Regions from separate parts of the Arthrobacter sp. 05L45_2 genome, predicted to be linked through region 1. Evidence: riboswitches for the same ligand, from Rfam matches in the RefSeq annotation. Region 1 holds a riboswitch; the other holds the start of a gene.
What was found. Region 1 has a riboswitch for glycine ahead of gcvP (aminomethyl-transferring glycine dehydrogenase). Riboswitches for the same ligand answer to the same signal wherever they lie in the genome.

Region 1 (3,405 bases):
GAGGACCAGCAGGGGCAGGATGATGGGCACCGCGACCAGCAGGACCGCTCCCCACCAGAGGTGTTCCACGAGCCACCCTCCGAAGATGGGCCCCAACGCGGCGCCACCGGAGAACCCCGCGGCCCAGACCGCCACGGCCAGCCGCCGGCGGTTGGGTTCGGGGAAGATGTTGCGGATCAGGGACAGCGTGGACGGCATCAGCATGGCGCCGAAGAAGCCGAGCCCCGCCCGCCCTGCGATCAGCCACTCAGCGGCGGGCGCGAAGGCTGTCACCGCGGAGACTGCCGCGAAACCGGCGCTGCCGATGAACAGCAGCCGCCGGCGGCCAATCCGGTCGCCCAGGCTACCCATCGCGACCAGCAGGCCGGCCAGGACCAGGGGGTATGTGTCGACGATCCACAGCAGTTCCACTCCGGAGGCGTCCAGGCTGCGCGCGATCGCCGGCAGCGCGAACGTGAGGGCGGTGTTATCCACGGCAACGAGCAGCACCGGAAACATCAGCAGGGCCAGGGCCAGCCAGTCGCGCCACGCCGGGCGCGGAGCGGAGGTGGTGCCGCGGGTGGTACCGGAGGTCGACGGGCGGTAGGAGACGGTCATCGAATAACTGTACCGTCTGGACGGTACAGTTAAGAAATTGGCGGTGCGCCGGGCATGATGGGAGCCATGGCCAGAAAACCCGTCGCCCGTGAAGCCGTCCTCGACGCCTTCGAGTCCCTGCTCATCACCGAGGGGGAGCGGGCCGCCACCCTCGACGCGGTAGCCAGGCTGGCCGGCGTCTCCAAGGGCGGTCTGCTGTACCATTTCCCCACCAAGGACGCCATGATCACGGTGCTGCTGGAGCGCCTGGACCGGCTCCTCGCCGACGACCTCGCCGCCATGGCCGCTGCGCCCGAAGGGGCCGCCGCGTACTTCATCAAGTCCTCGGTGTGGGCCGACACCCCACTGGACCGGGTCTTTGTGGCCGCCACCCGGCTGGCCGAAGTGGCACACGCCGAGACCCTGCAACGGATGGCAGGCGTGCAGGCGAGCTGGCTGGCCCTCCTCGCGGCGGACGTCGGCCCCGCGATGGCCAAGCCCGTTCTCTATCTGGGGGACGGGCTGTACTTCAATGCGATGCTCGCCCGGGGACCGGGCGGGGCGCCGACGGAAATGGCGGGCGACGTCGAAAGCCTGCTGGCCGCCGTCGAACGGCTGCGCGGCTGACGGGCGGGGCCGTATATGTCGCGGCTCCGGCGTCACTGGTTTGCGGACCTTGCCCCCGGCGTAGGACAATAAGTCTGTGACTATGGTCACGAGCAATTGAATATGCCTTTGATCTGCGGCGGGAGAGTTCTGCAAGTAGGTACAAGCAGGCGCCGTAGGAGCAAATCCTCCCCAGGAATCTCTCAGGCCCATGTACCGCCGCGGCAAGGCAACTCTGGAAAGTAGCACGTGCGTTATCTGACGCGACGTGCTCACCGACGGTGCAAGCGGAGCCCCGCATAGCGGCTGCGCGGAAACTCTCAGGTCCAATACAGAGCGGGGAGGAACCCGAATCAATGTGGCGTACCGTGCGCCGCCTTAGTTATGGAGTTCCTAGTGACTGTTACCTCAGCCTCCACGTCCTTCGTTGACCGGCATATTGGCGCCCGCCGCCAGGCCGACGTCGCCGCCATGCTCAAGGCAGTCGGCTACGACACCGTCAACGACCTTGTGGACACCGCCGTACCGAAGGACATCCGGCAGGATTCTGACCTGGCGCTGGGCGTAGCGCTCAGCGAAGTGGAAGTCCTCGCCGAGCTGCGCACGCTGGCCTCGAAGAACAAGACCGCCGTCCAGATGATCGGCCAGGGCTACTTCGACACCGTCACCCCGGCCGTCATCCGCCGGAACATCCTCGAAGCCCCGGCCTGGTACACCGCCTACACGCCCTACCAGCCGGAAATCTCCCAGGGCCGGCTCGAGGCGCTGCTGAACTTCCAGACCATGGTCCAGGACCTCGTGGGCCTGCCGATCGCCAACGCCTCGCTCCTGGACGAAGCCACCGCCGTTGCCGAAGCCGTCCTGATGATGCGCCGGGCCAACAAGAACAAGGCCGCCCACGACGGCAAGACCGTCCTCGACGCCGACTGCCTCCCGCAGACCATCGCGATCGTCAAGGGCCGCGCCGAGGCCCTCGGCTTCGAAGTTGAGGTCGCCGATCTGTCCAAGGGCCTGCCCAAGGGCGTTATCAACGGCGTCGTGCTGCAGCAGCCGGGCGTCTCCGGCCGCGTCTTCGACCACACCGCCGTCATTGCCGAGGCCAAGGAACGCGGCGCCCTCGTCACCGTGGCCGCGGACCTGCTGTCCCTGACCCTGATCACCCCTCCCGGCGAGCAGGGGGCCGACATCGCCGTCGGCTCCGCGCAGCGCCTCGGTGTGCCGCTGTTCTTCGGCGGCCCGCACGCGGCTTACATGGCCGTCCAGAAGGGCCTGGAGCGCTCCATGCCCGGCCGCCTGGTTGGCGTCTCCAAGGACAACGCCGGCATCCCCGCCTACCGGCTGGCGCTGCAGACCCGCGAGCAGCACATCCGCCGCGAGAAGGCCACGTCCAACATCTGCACCGCCCAGGCGCTGCTGGCCATCGTCGCGTCCTTCTACGCCGTCTACCACGGCCCCGACGGGCTCAAGGCCATCGCCGAGACCACCCACGGCCACGCCAAGACCATCGCCGCCTCGCTCCAGGCTGCCGGCCTGGACGTGCTGCACACCTCCTTCTTCGACACCGTCACCGTGTCCGTGCCGGGCAACGCCGCCGGAATCATCGCCGCCGCCGACGCCAAGGGCATCAACCTGCGCGCCATCGACGCCGACACCGTCGGTATCTCCGCTGATGAAGCCACGACGCCGGCAATCGTCGCCGACGTCGTCGCCGCCTTCGGTGCCACTGTCGCCGAGGACGCCGCGGCCACCGGCTTCGCCCTGGACTCCGCCGTCGAACGSACCTCGGARTACCTGCAGCACCCGGTGTTCAACACCCACCGCTCCGAAACCCAGCTGCTGCGCTACATCCGGCGCCTCTCGGACCGTGACCTGGCCCTGGACCGCACCATGATCCCGCTGGGCTCATGCACCATGAAGCTGAACGCGACCGCCGAAATGGAAGCCATCTCCTGGCCCGAGTTCGCCTCCATCCACCCGTTCGCCCCGGAGTCCCAGACCGCCGGCTGGCGCGAACTGATCGAAGACCTCGAGGCGCAGCTGACCGAGATCACCGGCTACGACCAGGTCTCCATCCAGCCCAACGCCGGGTCCCAGGGCGAACTCGCAGGGCTCCTCGCGATCCGCGGCTACCACCTCTCCCGCGGCGACGCCCAGCGAACCGTCTGCCTGATCCCCGCCTCGGCGCACGGCACCAACGCCGCGTCCGCTGTCCTGGCCGGCATG
Region 2 (3,405 bases), on a different contig from region 1:
ACTGGAGTTCGGCCTTGAAGGCCTCGTAACGGGCCAGGTGCACCGGACGGCGGCGCAGGACCAGCCATGCGGCGCCGAGGATGATGAACCAGACCGGCGTCACCAGCAGGGCCGACAACGTGTCCGGCTGCGTGGTCAGCGTCCAGAGCACGAAGGCGAAGAAGGCGAAGACGACCCAGACCATGGGCACGCCGCCGGGCATCTTGAACTTCGAGGCATCGTGCAGCTGCGGGCGGCGCCTGCGGAAGGCCAGGTAGCTGGCCAGGATGATGGACCACACGAAGACGAAGCAGACGGCGGACACGGTTGTAACCATTTCGAAGGCCTTGCCGATGTTCTCCCCCGCGTACATCAGCACGACGCCGGAGAGCAGCAGCACGCACGAGAGGAACAAGGCGTTCTGCGGAACCTTGCGGCGGGACAGCGCTGCGAAGGGGGCGGGGGCGTCACCTTCCTGGGCGAGGCCGTAGACCATGCGGGAGGTGGAGTAAATCCCGGAGTTGGCCGAGGACATGGCCGAGGTCAGGACCACCAGGTTGACCACGGTGGCGGCGGCGCCGAGACCGGCCAGGGAGAACATGGCGATGAACGGGCTGTGTCCGGCGGCGAACTGGGTCCACGGCGTGACCGACATCAGGATGATAAGTGCGCCGACGTAGAACAGCAGGACACGGATCGGAATGGAGTTGATGGCCCGCGGCAGGTTTTTCTCGGGGTCCTTGGCCTCGGCTGCGGTGGTGCCGACCAGTTCGATGCCGACGAAGGCGAAGACGGCGATCTGGAAGCCGGCCACAAAGCCCATGAACTCGTTCGGGAAGAACCCGCCGTGGCTCCAGAGGTTGCTGAAAGTCGCCGGTCCGGCGTCGGAGCTGAACCCGCTGAAGATCATAAACAGGCCCACCACAATCAACGCCGCTATCGCGACGATCTTGATCAGCGCGAACCAGAATTCGGTCTCGCCGAAGGCCTTGACGGTGGTCAGGTTCAGCAGCAGCAGGATCGCGATGGTGACCAGGCCCGGAATCCAGAGGGGCAGGCCGGGCCAGAGCTCCTGGGAGTACCCGGCAATGGCAATAACGTCGGCAATGCCGGTGATCACCCAGCAGAACCAGTACGTCCAGCCGGTGAAGAAGCCCGCCCACGGGCCCAGCAGATCGGCGGCGAAATCGCTGAAGGACTTGTAGTGCAGGTTGGAGAGCAACAGTTCGCCCATGGCCCGCATGACGAAGAACAGCATGAAGCCGATGATCATGTAGACGAAAATGACCGAGGGGCCGGCCGCGGAGATGGTCTTGCCCGAGCCCATAAACAGGCCCGTGCCGATGGCGCCGCCGATCGCGATGAGCTGGATGTGCCGGTTGCTGAGCTGCCGCTCGAGGTGGGGAGCTTCAACCATGGTGGAAGGTGGTCGCTGAATCGTCATAAGGAACTCCATCGTTCAAGTGGCTGGTGCCACGATGATTCGGGTTCCTCCCCGCTCTGTCTTGGACCTGAGAGTTTCCGCGTACCTGCCCCCGCAGGAACCGCTTGCACCGTCGGTGAGCCGGGAAATGATCCGGCTGCTTTCCAGAGTTGCCTCGCCGCGGCGGTACGTGGGCCTGAGAGATTCCTGGGGAGGATTTGCTCCTACGGCGCCTGCTGCATGTACCGGCAGGACTCTCCCGCCGCAGATCATAGGCTTGTTTACTTATAGGGGGTGACGCGGCGCTGCGGAGGGTGGCTCCGGGCAAGAACGCGTCGTCATGGTTGCCGTGCCCTGGCTCGGGCCGGTAACCGCCAAACATGATCGCCGGGACCTCCTCGGAAGGATTGTCCGGCGGATTCAGTGTGGGATGGATCACGCCGGAAAGTCAAACCGCCGGATTTGTGACGCAGCCCGCGTTCCGGCGCTACCCGCCGGTAGGTCCTCCGGGCGGATAGCACCGGCCGGGCCGGAGGGGCCGCAGGGGCCGCAGGGGCCGGTGCCGGGCCGGGTGCTATTAGGATGTGGCCTATGAGCCATCACCCCAGCACGGAGCCCGGTATTTTCGCGGCGGATCTGCGGACGCAGTTCGACGCGTTCCTCGACGAACACCGGGCCGCGCTGCACGATTGCCTGGACGGAATGACCGAACAGGAGGCCCGCGCGTCCCTGGTCCCCTCCCGCACCACGCTGCTGGGGCTGGTCAAGCACGCCACGTTCGTGGAGAAGGTCTGGTTCGACGAGGCCATCACCCGCCGCAGCCGGCAGGACATCGGTATTCCGGCCACCCCGGACGAGTCCTTCATCCTGGCTGCCGATGACTCGATCGCCGGCGTCCAGGCCGCGTACCGGGAAGCCTGCGCCCAGTCGCGTGAGCGCGCCGCACCCCTGGGCCTGGACCACCTGGTGACCGGAAACAGGCGCGGCCCGCTGCCGCTGCGGTGGGTTTACCTGCACCTGTTGCGGGAACTGGCCCAGCACTGCGGGCACGCCGATATCCTGCGCGAACAGCTCCTGGCCGCCCGCCCAGCGTGAGCCGTCTCGGCCGTTAGGGCAGCAGGGCGCCGAAGTCGCCGTCGTCGAGCGTGGCGTACCGGGCGTAGGCGGCCAGTACGGCTGCCTCCACGGCGGGCACGTCCAGGCCCGGGACCAGGTCATCGGCGGCGCCGGCGGTGGCCGGGTCCCAGTCAAGGCCCAGCGCGGCGTAACTCGCCTCGAGGACTGCCCTGATGGGCGCGGAGTTCTCCACGATGATCACGGAGCTGAACAGCCAGCCGCCGGCCACCACTCGCTGGGCGGTGCCGACCAGCTTGATGGGGTGCTCCGGGACCAGGGGATCCCGGCCGTGGACACTGAATTCGCCCGGGCAGTACTCCCCCGGAATCTCGCCGACAGCGGCCGCCACCCCGGCGTCGCGCAGGGCCTGCGCCAGCAGCTCGCCGAAGAGGGAGAACCGGCCTTTGGCCCCGGCAATCGCGTCAGCATGGGGCTCCAGGTGGTCGATCACCAGGGTGCCCTCGTGGTACGCGGCGGCCCTGCCCCCGGCCTTCCGGACCAGCGGTTCGAAACCAAGTTCCCGGCAGGCCAGGGTGGCGGCGTCAAAGCCAGGCAAGTGGGTGTCACGCTGGCCGAACGCCACCGTGGGGGCGGGCCGGTAGAGCCGCAGCAGGGGGACCAGGGACCCGGTCTTGACCCGCTGCAGAAGGGTCAGGGCGAAGTCGAGGTCCGCCGCCGGGCCGAGGGAGTGATCCTGCCGGAACACCGTCAGGTTCCGGGGTCCCGCCGCGGCCTGCTGCATGTTGTTATGCTCCCTTATGGTCATTCTGCAATTCCTGGTGGTAGCCGCCGCGTTCGCCGTCATCGACGCCGTCTGGCTCAAGTCGATGAACAAGTTCTACCGCCGGCACTTGGGCCACCTGATGTCGGACAAGCCCCATCTAGGG

Region 2: it holds a riboswitch for glycine, as region 1 does, so the genes downstream of both, cycA (D-serine/D-alanine/glycine transporter) here and gcvP (aminomethyl-transferring glycine dehydrogenase) in region 1, are expected to answer to the same signal.

What each region holds. Positions count from the first base shown of each region.
Region 1 is NZ_JBFTNO010000154.1:2,663-6,067, forward strand. Features, by position in the region: gene AC1DHD_RS11920 (MFS transporter) at 1-597, opposite strand, end outside; gene AC1DHD_RS11925 (TetR/AcrR family transcriptional regulator) at 664-1,203, shown strand; glycine riboswitch at 1,313-1,411, shown strand; glycine riboswitch at 1,413-1,527, shown strand; gene gcvP (aminomethyl-transferring glycine dehydrogenase) at 1,567-3,405, shown strand, end outside.
Region 2 is NZ_JBFTNO010000064.1:10,000-13,404, reverse strand. Features, by position in the region: gene cycA (D-serine/D-alanine/glycine transporter) at 1-1,423, opposite strand, end outside; glycine riboswitch at 1,577-1,674, opposite strand; gene AC1DHD_RS07235 (DinB family protein) at 1,994-2,497, shown strand; gene AC1DHD_RS07230 (lipoate--protein ligase family protein) at 2,511-3,260, opposite strand; gene AC1DHD_RS07225 (DUF2177 family protein) at 3,277-3,405, shown strand, end outside.